2 regions of the Planotetraspora sp. GP83 genome follow, and region 2 is predicted to be linked to the other one. Evidence: riboswitches for the same ligand, from Rfam matches in the RefSeq annotation. Region 2 holds a riboswitch; the other holds the start of a gene.
The links. Region 2 has a riboswitch for glycine ahead of gcvT (glycine cleavage system aminomethyltransferase GcvT). Riboswitches for the same ligand answer to the same signal wherever they lie in the genome.
Positions count from the first base shown of each region.

Region 1 (8,150 bases), on a different contig from region 2:
CCGGGATAGCGTTTCCGCAGCTCGGCCACGACGGCGATCCACGCCTCATCCTGCTTGACCGCCGATCCCGGCGCCCGCGCCCCCCGGAGCCGGAACGGCTGAACCACCCGCGCCACCGTGCCTCCGATGGCCAGCACGGCGTCCCGTACGGCGAGCAGGTCGGGAGCCTCCACTCCCCCGGCCGAGCCGTGGGTGAGGACCAGCAGCAGCCGGGGGGCCGCCGCCTCCTCGACCTCGGCCAGCGCCGGGCCGTGCGGTGTCGCGAACTCCATGGTGGTGACGGTACCGGCTACGACTTCCGCAGGACGCGCGACCCCTCCGTATGGAGGATGGCGCGGGATCACCGTCGGGGTCAGAATGTCATCGTGCCCGACATATCATCGCAGCCGCCCGTGACGACGCCCTCCATGACGCCGCCGATGCCGCCACCGACGCACCAGCCGGCGCCGTCCACGCGGGAGGACCTCCGGGCGATCATCGCGACCCGGCGCGAGCTCGGCCCCGAATACGAGGACGCGCTGGTCGACTCGTTCCTCGACAAGCTCGACGTGGAGATCGCCGCGCGGGTGCGCAACGAGGTGGCCGCCCAGACCTTCCACCGGCCGCAGCAGCCGCCGCGGAAGGACGCGGCCGTCGGCGTGGCGCTCGGGTCGCTCGGCATCGGCATCCCCCTGACAGGCATCGCTGTCGCAAACGCCGCAACCACCGGGCTCGTCCTGGCCTGGGGCGGAATCGTCGCCGTCAACCTGGCCTACGCCCTCAGCCGGCGCTCCGGCCGCTGATCCGGCCGCCGATTCGCACGGCCGCCGCCTCAGTCAGTGCCGGGCTCAGTAACAGGCGCGGCGACGGGGCCGGGCACGGCGGGGCGCACGTCGCGAGTGAGGCGGAGCCGCACCTGCTCGGCGAGGACCCTGTCGGGGTGGTCCAGCCCGTAGCGCCAGACGGTTTCGGCGTCGGCGTCGCGGCCGCGCAGGGGCAGCGTCCGGGCGAGCAGCTCGATCGCGAGCGCGCCCGTCTCGGCGCCGCCCTCCTCCCAGCGCCCTTCCTCCACCGCCCCGGCGAACTCGCCGCACGCCATCTCCAGATGCGCGATGCCGAGGAGCACCCGCAGGCGGGCCGCGTCGGCCACGCCGCCCACCGACAGGGCCTGTAACAGCACGTCGGCGGCCTGCCCCGGCTCCCCCTCGGCCAGCAACTGCTCCGCCATGCGCTCGGCGACGACGGACAGGCCGAGCGCGGCGTCGGCCTGGTCGGGCGCGCCGGCGTCGGCGGCGAGCTCCGCGAAGATCGCCGCCGCGGCGTCCAGATCGCCCGTCTCGGCGAGCCGGCGCGCCTGGTCGATGCGCCGCCCCAGACCGTGTTGGAGGGGATCGATGGCCGTCATGAGGGGCCTCGCATGGGATCAGGAGTGATGAGGAACGATCACCAAGATCCTAACGATCCCGGCCCCTTCGCGGGAGTCACATGCGCAACCGGTCACGCCGATGAAGGGGTCCTTGTGCTCATCCGGTCGCGGCGGCGGTGACTCAGTCCTCGTAAGCCTCCAGAGGCGGGCAGGAGCACACGAGGTTGCGGTCGCCGTAGGCCTGGTCGATGCGGCGCACCGGCGACCAGTACTTGTTGTCGCGCAGCGTGGGCACCGGATAGGCGGCCACGGTGCGGGAGTACGCGTGCGGCCACTCGTCGGCGACGAGGCAGTCGGCCGTGTGCGGGGCGTTCCTGAGCGGGTTGTCCACCTTGTCGTACTCGCCCGACGCCACGCGGGCGATCTCGCCGCGGATGGCGATCATCGCGTCCACGAAACGGTCGAGCTCGGCCAGGTCCTCGCTCTCGGTCGGCTCGATCATCAGGGTGCCGGCCACGGGGAACGACATGGTCGGGGCGTGGAAGCCGTAGTCCACCAGGCGCTTGGCGACGTCGTCCACGGTGACGCCGGTCTCCTTGGTGATCTGCCGCAGGTCGACGATGCACTCGTGGGCCACCAGGCCGTCGCGCCCGGTGTAGAGGACCGGGTAGTGCGGCGCGAGGCGCCTGGCCAGGTAGTTGGCCGACAGGATGGCCTGCTCGGTCGCCTGGCGCAGCCCCTCGCCGCCCATCATCCTGACGTACGCCCAGGAGATCGGCAGGATGCCCGCCGAGCCGTACGGCGCGGCCGACACGTGCGCGGGAAGGTGATCGGCGAGGTGGGCCTTGACCGCGACCGGGCCCACGCCGGGGCCGCCCCCGCCGTGCGGGATGCAGAAGGTCTTGTGCAGGTTGAGATGGGAGACGTCCGCGCCGAACTCGCCCAGCTTGGCCAGGCCGACCAGCGCGTTCAGGTTGGCGCCGTCGACGTAGACCTGCCCCCCGGCCTCGTGGATCCGGTCGCAGATCTCGACGATCGTCTCCTCGTACACGCCGTGGGTCGACGGGTAGGTCACCATGATCGCGGCGAGCGCGTCGCGGTGCTTGTCGATCTTGGCGGAGAGGTCGTCCAGGTCGACGTTGCCGTTGTCGTCGCAGGCCACCACGACGACCCGCATGCCCGCCATGACGGCGCTGGCGGCGTTGGTCCCGTGGGCGGACGACGGGATGAGGCAGACGTCCCGGCCGGACTCGCCCCGGCCACGGTGGTAGCCGCGGATGGCCAGCAGCCCCGCGAACTCGCCCTGGGAGCCCGCGTTCGGCTGGATCGACACCCGGTCATAGCCGGTGACCTCGGCCAGCCACCCTTCGAGGGTCTCGATGAGCTCCACGTAGCCCTGGGCCTGCTCGACGGGGACGAAGGGGTGGATCTGGGCGAACTCCGGCCAGGTGATCGGCTCCATCTCGGTGGTCGCGTTGAGCTTCATCGTGCACGAGCCCAGCGGGATCATCGACCGGTCCAGCGCGATGTCCTTGTCCTGAAGTCTCCGGAGATAGCGCAGCATCGCCGTCTCGGAGTGGTAGGAGTGGAACACCGGATGGGTCATGAAGCAGGAGACCCGCACCAGCTCGGCGGGCAGCGCGTCCGGAGTCGCCCGGTCGACGTCGTCCACGACGATCTCCGAACCGCCGAACGCCGTCCAGACCGCGCCGAGGTGGGCCGTGGTGGTCTTCTCGTCACAGGCGACGGCCACGTGGTCGCCGTCCACGTGGCGGAGGTTGATCCCCGCCGCGGCGGCCGCCTTGACGACCTCGGCCGCGCGTCCGGGCACCCGGGCGAGCACGGTGTCGAAGAAGTCCTCGTGGACCACCTCGACGCCGATCTCCCGCAGCCCGGCAGCGAGGACGACGGCGTGGCGGTGGGCCCGCTGGGCGATCCGCCGCAGCCCGTCCGGGCCGTGGTAGACGGCGTACATCGAGGCCAGCACGGCGAGCAGGACCTGCGCGGTGCAGATGTTGCTCGTGGCCTTCTCCCGGCGGATGTGCTGCTCCCGCGTCTGCAGGGCCAGCCGGTAGGCGGGCCGGCCGTCGGCGTCCACCGAGACGCCCACCAGGCGGCCCGGCATCTGCCGCTGCAGCCCCTCGCGGACGGCCATGTACGCGGCGTGCGGGCCGCCGTAGCCGAACGGCACACCGAAGCGCTGGGACGAGCCGATCGCGATGTCGGCGCCCAGTTCGCCGGGGGCGGCCAGGAGCGTCAGCGCCAGCAGGTCGGCCGCGGCGATCACCTGCGCCCCCTGGGCGTGCGCCCGCTCGCTGAGGGCGCGGAAGCCCGCCACCCGGCCGCTCGCGCCCGGATACTGCACCAGCACCCCGAAGCACTCGGGCAGGTCTCCCGCGAGATCGGACTCGACGAGCGTGATGCCGAGCGGCTCGGCCCGGGTCGCCAGCACGGCCTTCGTCTGCGGCAGCGCGTCGGCGTCCACCACGAAGACGTTGGTCTTCGCCTTGCTCGCCCGGCGGGCCAGCGTCATCGCCTCGGCCGCGGCCGTGGCCTCGTCCAGCAGGGAGGCCCCCGCCACGTCGAGCCCGGTCAGGTCGGTGATGACGGTCTGGAAGTTGAGCAGCGCCTCCAGCCGCCCCTGGGAGATCTCCGGCTGGTAGGGCGTGTACGCGGTGTACCAGCCCGGGTTCTCCAGCACGTTGCGGAGCACGACTCCCGGCGTGATCGTGTCGTGGTAGCCGAGGCCGATCATGGAGGTGAGCACCCGGTTGCGGCCCGCCAGAGCCCGCAGCTCGGCCAGCGCCTCGGCCTCGTTCACCGCCTCCGGCAGGCCCAGCGGGCCGCTCGTGCGGATGGCCTCGGGTACGGCGACCGCCACCAGATCGGCCACCGACTCGTAGCCGACGGCCTCCAGCATCCGCGCCTGCTCGGCGTCGGACGGGCCGATGTGACGGGTCGCGAAAGGCGGGGCGGAAAGGTCGCTGAGCGGGGACCGATCGGTCATGACAGGGGCCTCCAGGACGGGTCGAGACCTACGCGCCCGCCGTGCCCCACGGCACAGCCGGTCGCTTTTGCGGTCTCCCCCTCTGTCATCGGACCTGAGAGCTTCACCGGGCCACGACGGACCTGGCTTTCCCCTTCGGTGAGGCCCCACCTGGCTGGTGCGCCTGCTTTTCAGAGTCGCCTCGTCCGTGCGGTACCGGATGCCTGAGAGATTCCGGGGAGGTTTGCTCCTTCGGCGCCCCTGTCAAAGGGGACTCTCCCGCACGAGGTCGTCGGCGTTCCTCACTCTACCGGGTGCCCCGGATCGGGACTGACGCCCCCTTGCTCCAGAGGCCGCTCAGGGGGCTCCAGGAGGTCTCGCCGGGCCCTCAGCCGGTCTTGCGGGCCTTCCTGCGGCGGGCCAGCTCGTCCGCCGGATGATCTCCCTCCGGGTCGGACTCCGTCTCGGCGCGCTCACCGGGGAGCTCGGCGAGCGACCCCTCCACCTCGCGCCAGACCCGCCCGAGCGCGATGCCGAACACGCCCTGCCCGCCCTGCAGGAGGTCGATCACCTCGTCCGCCGACGTGCACTCGTAGACGCTGACCCCGTCGCTCATCAGGGTGATCTGGGCGAGGTCGTTGACCCCGCGGTCACGCAGGTGCTGTACGGCGGTGCGTATCTGCTGAAGGGACACCCCGGTGTCGAGGAGCCGCTTGACCACCTTGAGGACGAGGATGTCGCGGAAGCTGTACAGGCGCTGCGATCCCGAGCCCTGCGCGGCTCTTATCGTCGGCAGGACCAGCTCGGTGCGCGCCCAGTAGTCGAGCTGCCGGTAGGTGATGCCGGCCGCCGCGCACGCCGTGGGGCCCCGGTAGCCGACATTCTCGGGCAGCGCCGCCGGCTGCTCGTCGAACAGCAGGCCCTGCTCGCCGGCACGCTCCCGCGCCGACTGCCGAACCGGGTCATGCTGGCCGGCCGACTTACCCTCGCCGCTGCTGACCGCCACTGCGGACCTCCGGCTTTCTCTCATCCCACGGTCTGATCTGGGGGTTCGTGAATTACAACCGTGGTTTCCCTTGCACCGTAGGACCGGGGCCATTTTCAGTCAACGACCCCGCACGGCGCGTCGTGAAGCGTTATCTCCCGAAATCAACCCCGGACTCCACCCGCCGTCAGCCCGCGCGGCCGAAGTCCTCCGGGGTGATGTTGTCCAGGAACTCCCGGAACTTCTCCACCTCGTCCTCCTGGTCGTCGGGCATGCTCACCCCCGCCTCCTGGACCACGTCCTCACTGGCGTAGATCGTCGCCCCCGTCCGCAACGCCAGCGCGATCGAGTCCGAGGGACGGGCGCTCACCTCTACGCCGTTCGAGAACACCAGATCCGCGAAGAAGATCCCGTCCCGCAGCGCGACGATGTTGACGGTGCGCAGCCGCACCCCCAACGCCTCCAGCACATCACGGAACAGGTCATGGGTCAGCGGCCGGGGCGGCGGCTCCTCCGCCTGCGCGAGCGCGATAGCGGTCGCCTCGGTCATGCCGATCCAGATCGGCAGGTACCGATCACCGCTCGTCTCCTTCAGGAGAACGATCGGCTGGTTGGAGGGCATCTCAACGCGAACCCCCACGACCTCCATCTGCAACACGGGCGACTCCGTCTCAAAGCGTCGCGGCATATCACCTGGCATTCAACGTAACACCGCGAGGGAGCGAGTGAGCCGGTCACCGCCCCATCAGCGCCCCCTTACCGTCCCAGAACGCCGCGAACACTGCCACGAAGTAATGCGGTGTGCAATTCCTGGAGAAGTCCGGAGATCTCCCGGGCCGTCTCCCCCGCCTGATCGACCGCCCCCGGAGCCCGGCGGCGCAGCAACGGCGCCACCGCCTGCTCCACCAGACCGGCCTCCCGCTCGACCGCCGCCTTGACCGCCCGCAGGTGCCGCGCGTGCAGGCCGAACCGGGCCAGAGCGCCCACGCTGCGGGCCACCTGCAGGGCGTCGGCGTCGTACTGGCGGGCCACCTCGGCCACGAGGCCGAAGCTCTCCAGCTCCGACAGGGTATCCTCGTCGATCCCAGCGGCCTCGATCAGCTCCTCCCTGCTCAGCCGTACGGCAGGGGCCTCCCCGGGCACGGCCCGCGGGCGGGTGGCCTGCTCGTCGAGATGATCCTTGATCACCCGGAGCGGGAGGTAGTGGTCACGTTGCGCGGTGAGGATGTAGCGCAGGCGCTCGACGTCGTTGTGGGTGAACTTGCGGTACCCCGACGGGCTCCGCTGCGGCTCGATGAGCCCCTCACCCTCCAGAAACCGGATCTTGGAGATCGTCACGTCGGGGAACTCGCCCTGCAGAAGCGCGAGCACCTCCCCGATGCTCATGAACGCCCGTACGGCCTGCGCGCTCATGACTCCCCCTCCTCACCGATCATGGCCCTCCAGGGCCACGTGTGAGGAACACCAGCCGGAACTTTCCGATCTGCACCTCGTCTCCGCCCGCGAGCGGGAACTCCTCGATCCGCTCACGGTTGACGTAGGTGCCGTTCAGGCTTCCGACATCACGGACGGTGAACTGGCCACCGCGCCGGTAGAACTCCACGTGCCTCCTGGACACGGTCACATCGTCCAGGAAAATGTCGCTTTCCGGGTGGCGACCCGCCGTAGTGAGGTCACTGTCGAGCAGAAAGCGGCTGCCCGCGTTCGGCCCGCGCATCACGACCAGAAGCGCGGTCCCCGGAGGGAGCTGCTCGACGGCCGACCTGTCCGGCAGAAGCGTCTGGCCCGTCTCACTATCCAGCGCCTCGAGCGAGATCGTCGAGGTCGTGTCAGGAGCGACGGGCGCCGGAGCGCTCAGCGGCGAACCGCATCGTGAACAGAAACGGGCATCCTCGGGGTTGGCATGACCGCACTGCGTGCAGTAGACGCTGGGCATCGATCGGCTCGGCCTCTCTCACGACTTGCTCAGACTGCGAATGCCGCAACTTACGCTGATCAGGGACAAAGGTCAAGAAGCGTCGCTGGGCGTGGACTGACCAACGCTACAACCCACAACCGTTCAAGGTCCATCCTGCCACACTGTTTACATTGCGACGGCGCCCGCGACCGGCGTCAGCCGGGTTCTCGCGGGCGCCGGTCGTGCGGGCACGTGCCAGGCACGTGCGGGCATGGGTCAGTGCCCGGCGCTCTGGCCGCCGTCGATGTGGAGGATCTCGCCGGTCACGAAAGGCGCCGACTCGAGGAAGACCACGCCGTCGACGATGTCGCCGATCTCGCCCATCCGGCCGACGGGGTGCAGGCCGGCGAGCGTCTCATGGGTCTCGGCGGGGTGCATCGGGGTCTTGATGACCCCGGGCGAGACGGCGTTCACTCGCACGCCCCGCTTCGCGTACTCGATGGCCAGCGACTTCGTGGCCGAGGCCAGCCCGCCCTTGGTCAGCGAGGCGAGCACGGACGGCACGCTGGAGTTGGGATGGTCCACGAAGCTGGTCGTGATGTTGACGATGTGGCCGCTCCCCCGCTCGGCCATCGGGCCCAGAACGCGCTGGGTGATGTGGAAGAACCCCGCGAGGTTCACGCCGAGCACCGCCGCGAAGTCGTCCTCGGTGTAGTCCGTGAACGGCTTGGCGATGAAGATGCCGGCGTTGTTGACCAAGGTGTCGATGCGGCCGAAGCGGCCCAGCGCCTCGGCGACCACCCGGTCGGCCGTGGCCGCCTCCGCGATGTCGCCCCGCACGGTCACGACGTCCGCGTCCGTGGAGGGCGTGATCGAGCGTGACGTGGCGACGACCCCGTAGCCGAGTCCGCGGAACGCGTCGATCAGGGCGGCGCCG
Region 1 is NZ_JBGCBZ010000001.1:55,843-63,992, reverse strand. Features, by position in the region: gene ABH927_RS00265 (alpha/beta family hydrolase) at 1-272, opposite strand, end outside; gene ABH927_RS00260 (hypothetical protein) at 366-782, shown strand; gene ABH927_RS00255 (hypothetical protein) at 812-1,384, opposite strand; gene gcvP (aminomethyl-transferring glycine dehydrogenase) at 1,527-4,352, opposite strand; glycine riboswitch at 4,533-4,623, opposite strand; gene ABH927_RS00245 (MerR family transcriptional regulator) at 4,720-5,337, opposite strand; gene ABH927_RS00240 (bifunctional nuclease family protein) at 5,504-5,974, opposite strand; gene ABH927_RS00235 (MerR family transcriptional regulator) at 6,073-6,729, opposite strand; gene ABH927_RS00230 (FHA domain-containing protein) at 6,749-7,252, opposite strand; gene ABH927_RS00225 (SDR family NAD(P)-dependent oxidoreductase) at 7,490-8,150, opposite strand, start outside.
Region 1: it holds a riboswitch for glycine, as region 2 does, so the genes downstream of both, gcvP (aminomethyl-transferring glycine dehydrogenase) here and gcvT (glycine cleavage system aminomethyltransferase GcvT) in region 2, are expected to answer to the same signal.

Region 2 (8,150 bases):
AATGGCGTTGAGCAGGTCGGTTACCCGGAGGCGGGCGTCCGCGCAGGCGGCGGCGAGCAGCCGCGACCCGGTCAGCTCCGCGATGGCGAGGTGGAACGCGGTGTCCATCCGGCGATAGTCCGCCGGGGCCGCGTCGTTGACCTCCGCCAGCCGGGAGGTGAGCGTCTCCCGCTGCGCCGGGGTGAGCTCGGAGCACGCCAGGACCTGGGCCGCGCCGCATTCGACGGCCATCCGGAAGGTCAGCGCGTCGTCCAGCTCGCCGGGCCCCATCTCGTTGACGGCCCTGCGCAGGTCGCCCTTCCGGGGGTTGGGCGGCTGGTAGACCACGAAGGCCCCGCCGTAGCGGCCGCGCCGTACGTCGAGGTAACCGGCGTCCTGAAGCGCGCGGATGGCCTCCCGCAGGGTGACCCGGCTGATGCCGAGCTGGGCGGCGAGCTCCCGCTCGGGGGGCAGCTTCTCCCCGTGCGCGACGACGCCGAGCTTGATCGCCTGGAGCAGCCGTTCGACGGTCTCCTCGAAGGCGTTTCCCGCCCGGACGGGACGGAGCAGCGAGACCACCCCCGCTCCGCTCGCCCCCAAGCCGCCCGTCTTCACGGAGCCCGTCTTCACGGAGCCCGTCTTCACGGAGCCCGTCTTCATGGAGCCCGCCGTCCCTTCGCTTCCAGGCCAGTCCAGGCCAGTCCAGGCACGGGCGGAGGTTCGGACCGCCCCCACACCCCCCGCGTGGCCTGAGGTTAACCCTAAGAGCATTGTTGACTAAGGGCGGGGCCTGGTGCTTGCATGCCCTTCAATGGTCTGATTCCAGACTTTTGGACAGGAGGCGCCGTGCTGAGCGTGGAGCAGCTTCGCGGCGACGTCGAGGCGGGCCGCGTGGACACCGTCCTGCTCGCCGTCACCGACATGCAGGGCCGCTTGCAGGGGAAACGACTCTCGGCGCGGTACTTCCTGGAGGAGGTGCTGGGCCACGCCGCGGAGGGCTGCAACTACCTGCTGGCGGTCGACGTCGACATGAACACGGTGGACGGCTATGCGATGTCGTCCTGGGAGCGGGGCTACGGCGACTTCGTGATGAAGCCCGACCTCGCGACGCTGCGCCGGGTGCCGTGGCAGGAGGGCACGGTCCTGCTGCTGGCCGACCTGGTCTGGGAGGACGGCTCGGACGTCGTCGCCTCCCCCAGGCAGATCCTGCGCCGGCAGGCGGCGCGGCTGGCCGAGCACGGCTGGACGGCCTTCGTCGGCACCGAGCTGGAGTTCGTCGTCTACAACGACACCTACGAAGAGGCGTGGCAGCGCTCCTATCGCGACCTGACCCCCGCGAACCTCTACAACGTCGACTACTCCCTGCTCGGCACGGCCCGGATCGAGCCGCTCCTCAGGAAGATCATGCGCGGCATGGAGGGAGCCGGGCTGTACGTCGAGTCCGCGAAGGGCGAGTGCAACCTCGGCCAGCACGAGATCGCCTTCCGGTACGCCGACGCGCTCGCGACCTGCGACAATCATGTGATCTACAAGAACGGCGCCAAGGAGATCGCCGCCCAGGAGGGCAGGTCGATCACGTTCATGGCCAAGCCGAACCAGCGCGAGGGCAACTCCTGCCACATCCACATCTCCCTGCGCGCCGAGGACGGCCGCCCGGTCATGGCGGGGCAGGAGCCGTACGGGCTGTCGAAGACCGGGCGGCACTTCATCGCGGGCCAGTTGGCGGCGCTGAGAGAGCTCACCCTGTTCTTCGCGCCCAACATCAACTCCTACAAGCGGTTCGTGCCGGGCAGCTTCGCGCCCACCGCCGTGAAGTGGGGCATCGACAACCGGACCTGCTCGCTCCGCCTCGTCGGCCACGGGCCGTCGCTGCGCGTGGAGAACCGCGTGCCCGGCGGCGACGTCAACCCCTACCTCGCGGTGTCGGCGCTGATCGCCGCCGGCCTGCGGGGAATCGAGGAGGAGCTCCCCCTGGAGGAGCCGTTCGCCGGGAACGCATACGTGGCCGGAGCCGAGACGGTGCCGGCCACGCTCCGCGACGCCCTGTCGCTGTGGGAGGGCTCGGAGCTCGCCGAGGCGGCCTTCGGCAAGGACGTCGTCGAGCACTACGCCAACAACGCAAGGGTCGAGCTGGCCGCCTTCGACGCGGCGGTCACCGACTGGGAGCTCTATCGGGGGTTCGAGAGGCTGTGAAGATAGTCAATCCGGCGACCGAGGAAGTGATCGCCGAGGTCGAGATGGCGGACGCCGCCGAGGTGGACCGCGCGGTGGAGCGGGCGAAGGCCGCGTTCGCGACCTGGCGGTCCGTGAGCCCCGGAGACCGGGCGCGGCTGCTGCGGCGGTTCGCCGAGAAGGTCGAGGACCACGCCGAGGAGCTGGCCCGCCTGGAGATCGCCAACGCCGGGCACACGGCCGGGAACGCCCGCTGGGAGGCCGGAAACGTCCGGGACGTGCTCCACTTCTACGCGGGGGCGCCGGAGCGGGACCACGGCAGGCAGATCCCCGTCGCCGGCGGCGTGGACATCACCTTCCAGGAGCCGCTGGGCGTCGTCGGCGTGATCGTGCCGTGGAACTTCCCGATGGTCATCATGACCTGGGGAGTCGCCCCGGCGCTCGCCGCCGGGAACACCGTGATCGTCAAGCCCGCCGAGTGGACGCCGCTGACCGCGCGGAGGCTCGCCGAGCTGGCACTCGAAGCCGGGCTGCCGGAAGGCGTCCTCCAGGTCCTCCCCGGCGAGGGCGAGGTCGCGGGCGCCCGGCTCGTCGACCACCCCGGCGTACGCAAGATCGTCTTCACCGGCTCGACCGAGGTCGGCAAGCTGATCGCGGCCCAGGCGGCGAGTCAGGTCAAGCGGGTGACGCTGGAGCTCGGCGGCAAGAGCGCCAACATCGTCTTCGCCGACTCCGACCTGGACAGGGCGGCCTCGTCGGCTCCGATGGCGGTGTTCGACAACTCGGGCCAGGACTGCTGCGCCCGCTCCCGCATCCTGGTGGAGCGTTCCGTCTACGACGACTTCCTCGTACGGCTCTCGCATGCCGTACAGGCGATCAAGGTGGGCGATCCGCTCGATCCGGCCAGCGAGATGGGCCCGTTGATCAGCGCCGAGCACCGGGACCGGGTGGCGTCGTTCGTCGGCGCGGAGGGCGTCCACGCGGCGGGGTCGTGCCCGAGCGGGCCGGGCTACTGGTTCGCGCCGACCGTGCTGGCGGCGCCCGCCGGATTCGACCCGCTCGCGGGAGGGTCAGGGGCCTTCCACCGGGCGTTCACCGAGGAGATCTTCGGGCCGGTGGTCTCCGTCGTGCCGTTCGACGACGAGGCCCATGCCGTACAGATCGCGAACAACACGACCTATGGCCTTTCGGGGTCGATCTGGACGCGGGACGTCGGGCGGGCGCTGCGGGTGGCCCGGGCCGTCGAGGCGGGCAACCTGTCGGTGAACTCGCATTCCAGCGTCCGCTACTGGACGCCGTTCGGCGGCTTCAAGCAGTCCGGCCTCGGCCGGGAGCTCGGCCCCGACGCGCTCGCCGCCTTCACCGAGACCAAGAACGTCTTCATTTCCACGGAGTAGACACATGCAGCGTTTGCAGGACCGCGTCGCCGTCATCACGGGAGCGGGAAGCGGCATCGGGCTGGCCACGGCCCAGCGGTTCGCCCAGGAGGGCGCGAAGATCGTGGCCGTGGACCTCGACGAGGTGGCCGGCGCCAAGGTGGCCGACGAGGTCGGCGGCCTGTTCGTGAAGGCCGACGTGGCCAGCGAGGACGACGTCGTCCGGATGTACCAGACCGCGTTCGACGCGTTCGGAAGCGTCGACATCGCGTTCAACAACGCGGGGATCTCGCCGCCCGACGACGACTCCATCCTCGACACCGGCATCGACGCCTGGCGCCGGGTGCAGGAGGTCAACCTCACCAGCGTGTACCTGTGCTGCAAGCACGCCATCCCGTACATGCGGAGGCAGGGCAAGGGGTCGATCATCAACACCGCGTCGTTCGTGGCGGTGATGGGCTCGGCGACCTCGCAGATCTCGTACACGGCCTCCAAGGGCGGCGTCCTCGCCATGAGCCGGGAGCTGGGCGTCCAGTTCGCCCGAGAGGGCATCCGGGTGAACGCGCTCTGCCCCGGCCCGGTCGACACCCCGCTGCTGCGCGAACTGTTCGCCAAGGACCCCGAGCGGGCCCAGCGCCGCCTCGTCCACGTGCCGATCGGCCGGTTCGCCCGCGCCGAGGAGATCGCGGCCGCGGTCGCGTTCCTCGCCTCCGACGACTCCAGCTTCATCACCGCGTCGGAGTTCCTCGTCGACGGCGGCATCTCCGGCGCGTACGTCACCCCCCTTTAGGGCATGCCGGTTCTGTAGGACATCCAAGACAAGCCGGGCGGTGGCGGCGCTCGCCGCCACCCGGCCATCCGCCCGGCTTTCGCGATTTCGTCTGAACGAGGGAGAGCATGTCTCGGCCCGTCATCGGCATCACGTGTTACGTCGAACCCGCCAAGTTCACCGTGTGGGAGATGACGACCGCGCTGCTGCCGTACATGTACGTCGAGCACGTCACCCGGGCCGGCGGGCAGGCCGTCATCCTGCCGCCTGCCGGAGACCCGTCCGCGCTGGTCGAACGGCTCGACGGGCTGATCATCGCGGGCGGGGGCGACATCGATCCGGCGAGGTACGGCGCTCGCCCGCAAGAGCAGACCGGCTATGTCCGGAAATTTCGCGATGAGGCCGAGTTTGGGCTGATGGAGGCCGCTCTCGGCTCCGGCCTGCCGTTCCTCGGCATCTGCCGCGGGCTCCAGGTCCTCAACGTGGCCAGGGGCGGCACGCTCCACCAGCACCTCCCCGACGTGGTGGGCCACACCGCCCACTCCCCCGCCCCGGGGACCTTCGGCCGCGTCCCCGTACGGCTCTCGCCCGGCCTGGCCAAGGTCTACGACTCCGAGGACCTGACCCCCGCGCACTACCACCACCAGGCGGTCGACCGCCTCGGAGACGGGCTGGAAGTCACCGCCGAGTCTGACGACGGCACGATCGAGGCCGTCGGACTGCCCGGCCACCCCTTCGCCCTCGCCGTCCAGTGGCACCCCGAAGCCGACGAGGACGGTCCCCTCTTCCACGCCCTGATACGACACACCCGACACATTCGACACACACTCCCTGGCCTTACATCGAGCATCCAGCGCGGGGCTGATGAGCCGGTTCCGGCGAGAGACCACGCCCAAGGCCCGCCGGAAAGGGTGAGGAACGCACGGTTAGGGCGGAGGGATCTGAACCGCTAGGCTGGGCCGCACACCGGTGATCCCGTGCGGGAGAGCGTCCTGGCATCCGGTCAGGGCCCCTGAAGGAGCAAGCCCTCCCCGCGAACCTCTCAAGGAAAAGGACCGTGCGGGCCAGGTGACCTCTGGAAAGAAGGCACGTGCCGACGGTACGGCCTCGCCGAAGGTGAAAGTCCGGCAAAGAACGGGCGAAGCTCTCAGGCACCGATGACAGAGGGGGAGGATGCCCAATAGTCCGACGCAGCATCCGTCCTCCTGAGGTGCCGTTCATGTCCCGATCTACTCCGTTGCGTGAGGTCCATGAAAGCCTGGGCGCGACGCTTACCGACTTCGCCGGATGGCTGATGCCGCTCCGCTACGGCAGCGAGTCGGCCGAGCACAACGCCGTGCGGACCGCCGCGGGCCTCTTCGACCTGTCCCACATGGGGGAGATCTTCATCACCGGGCCGCAGGCGGGTGAGGCGCTCGACTACGCGCTGGTCGGGCACCTCAGCGTCCTGGACCCCGGCCGGGCCCGCTACACCATGATCGTGAACGAGGACGGCGGCGTCCTCGACGACCTGATCGTCTACCGGCTCGCAGGCGAGGAGTTCATGGTCGTCGCCAACGCGTCCAACTACGCCGCGGTCGCGGCGGCGCTGGCGGAGCGGGCCGCGCCGTACGACGCGCGGGTGGAGGACCGGTCCGACTCCTACGCGCTGGTCGCGGTGCAGGGACCCAACAGCACCCAGATCCTGCGCAAGCTGACCGACGCCGACCTGGACGGCCTCAAGTACTACGCGGGTCTCCCCGGCACCGTCGCCGGGTTCGAGGCCCTCATCGCCCGCACCGGGTACACCGGCGAGGACGGGTTCGAGCTGTTCGTCCGCGACGAGGACGCGGTGCCGCTCTGGAACGCGCTGGCCGAGGCGGGGGCCGGGCTGGGGCTCATCCCCGCCGGGCTGTCCGCCCGCGACACGCTGCGGCTGGAGGCCGGCATGCCGCTCTACGGCAACGAGCTGAGCGCGGACCTGACGCCGTTCGACGCAGGGCTCGGCCGCGTCGTGCGGTTCGACAAGCCTGGCGACTTCGTGGGCCGGGAGGCCCTGTCCTCGCGGGGTGGGGGCGATCGCCGGCTCGTCGGCCTGGTGGCGCGCGACCGCAGGGTGCCCCGCCACGGCTATCCCGTCACCCAGGACGGCGTGGTCGTCGGCGAGGTGACCAGCGGCGCCCCGTCGCAGACGCTCGGCAAGCCCATCGCCATGGCCTACGTGTCCGCGGCCGCTCTGGACGGCGGCGGGAGCCTGGCGGTCGACATCCGTGGTAGCCATGAACCGGTCGACGTCGTTGACCTGCCTTTCTACAGGAGGAGCAAGTGAGCAGCATTCCCGACGAGCTGAGCTACACCAAGGAGCACGAGTGGGTGGCCGGTCTCGATGACGGCCTCACCGTGACGGTGGGCATCACGGCGTACGCCGCCGAGCAGCTCGGCGACGTCGTCTACGTGCAGGTGCCCGAGGTGGGCGCCAGCGTCGCCGCCGGAGACGCGGTCGGCGAGGTCGAGTCGACGAAGTCGGTGAGCGACATCTTCGCCCCCGTCGGCGGCGAGGTCGTGGAGATCAACCCGGCCGTCGTGGACGACCCGTCGCTGGTCAACTCCGACCCGTACGGCGAGGGTTGGCTGTTCCGCGTCCGCATCGAGGAGGAGCCGGAGGACCTGCTGTCCTCGGCCGAGTACGGCGCGCTCACCGCGGCCGAGTCCTGACCCACTCTCCCCCGAAGGGCACCGATCAATGGCGATCAGTGTGTTCGACCTGTTCAAGGTGGGGATCGGGCCGTCCAGCTCGCACACTGGCGGCCCGATGGCGGCGGCGCACAAGTTCGCCCGCGGCCTCCGCGACGACGGCCTGTTGGAGAAGGTCGCCCGGGTCGAGGTCATCCTCTACGGCTCGCTCGGCCTGACCGGCAAGGGCCACGGCAGCGACAAGGCCGTCCTGCTGGGCCTGTCCGGTGAGAAGCCGGAGCTGGTCGACGTCGACGGCGTCGAGGACGCGCTGGCAGCCATGCGGTCACGGGGGACCGTCCTGCTGTACGGCTCGCGCGAGATCCCGTTCGTGGTGGGCGAGCACCTGATCTTCGAGCGGAAGCTGTCGCTGCCGCACCATCCGAACGGCATGCGCTTCACGGCCTTCTCCGGCTCCGGCTCCGGCTCCGGCTCCGACGGCACGCCGCTCCGGGAGAAGATCTACTACTCGGTCGGCGGTGGCTTCGTGGTGGACGAGAACGCGACGGGCGCCGACCGGATCAAGCCGGACGACACCGTCGTGCCGTACCCCTTCACGACCGCCGCCGGGCTCCTCGCCCACTGCGCCGACACCGGCCTGTCGATCTCCGGCCTGATGCTGGAGAACGAGAAGGCCTTCGGCCGTACGACCGAGGAGATTCGCGAGGGCCTGCTGCACCTGTGGTCGGTCATGGCGGAGTGCGTGCGGCGGGGCAGCACCCGCGAGGGCGTCCTGCCGGGCGGGTTGAAGGTGAAGCGGCGGGCCAACCAGCTCCAGCGCAGGCTCCAGAGCGAGACGGACGCCGATCCGCTCCGGGCGATGGACTGGGTCACGCTGTTCGCCCTCGCGGTCAACGAGGAGAACGCGGCGGGCGGCCGCATCGTCACGGCCCCCACGAACGGCGCGGCGGGGATCATCCCGGCCGTGCTGTCGTACTACACGAAGTTCGTCCCGGGAGCCGACGACGACGGGATCGTCCGGTTCCTGCTGACGGCCGGGGCCACCGGCGTCCTGTTCAAGGAGAACGCCTCGATCTCGGGGGCCGAGGTCGGCTGCCAGGGAGAGGTCGGCTCGGCCTGCTCGATGGCCGCCGCCGGGCTGACGGAGGTGCTGGGCGGCACCCCCGAGCAGGTGGAGAACG
Region 2 is NZ_JBGCBZ010000010.1:217,189-225,338, reverse strand. Features, by position in the region: gene ABH927_RS16745 (FadR/GntR family transcriptional regulator) at 1-639, opposite strand, end outside; gene ABH927_RS16740 (glutamine synthetase family protein) at 781-2,172, shown strand; gene ABH927_RS16735 (aldehyde dehydrogenase) at 2,217-3,548, shown strand; gene ABH927_RS16730 (3-oxoacyl-ACP reductase) at 3,553-4,317, shown strand; gene ABH927_RS16725 (gamma-glutamyl-gamma-aminobutyrate hydrolase family protein) at 4,425-5,249, shown strand; glycine riboswitch at 5,267-5,364, shown strand; gene gcvT (glycine cleavage system aminomethyltransferase GcvT) at 5,516-6,604, shown strand; gene gcvH (glycine cleavage system protein GcvH) at 6,601-6,990, shown strand; gene ABH927_RS16710 (L-serine ammonia-lyase) at 7,019-8,150, shown strand, end outside.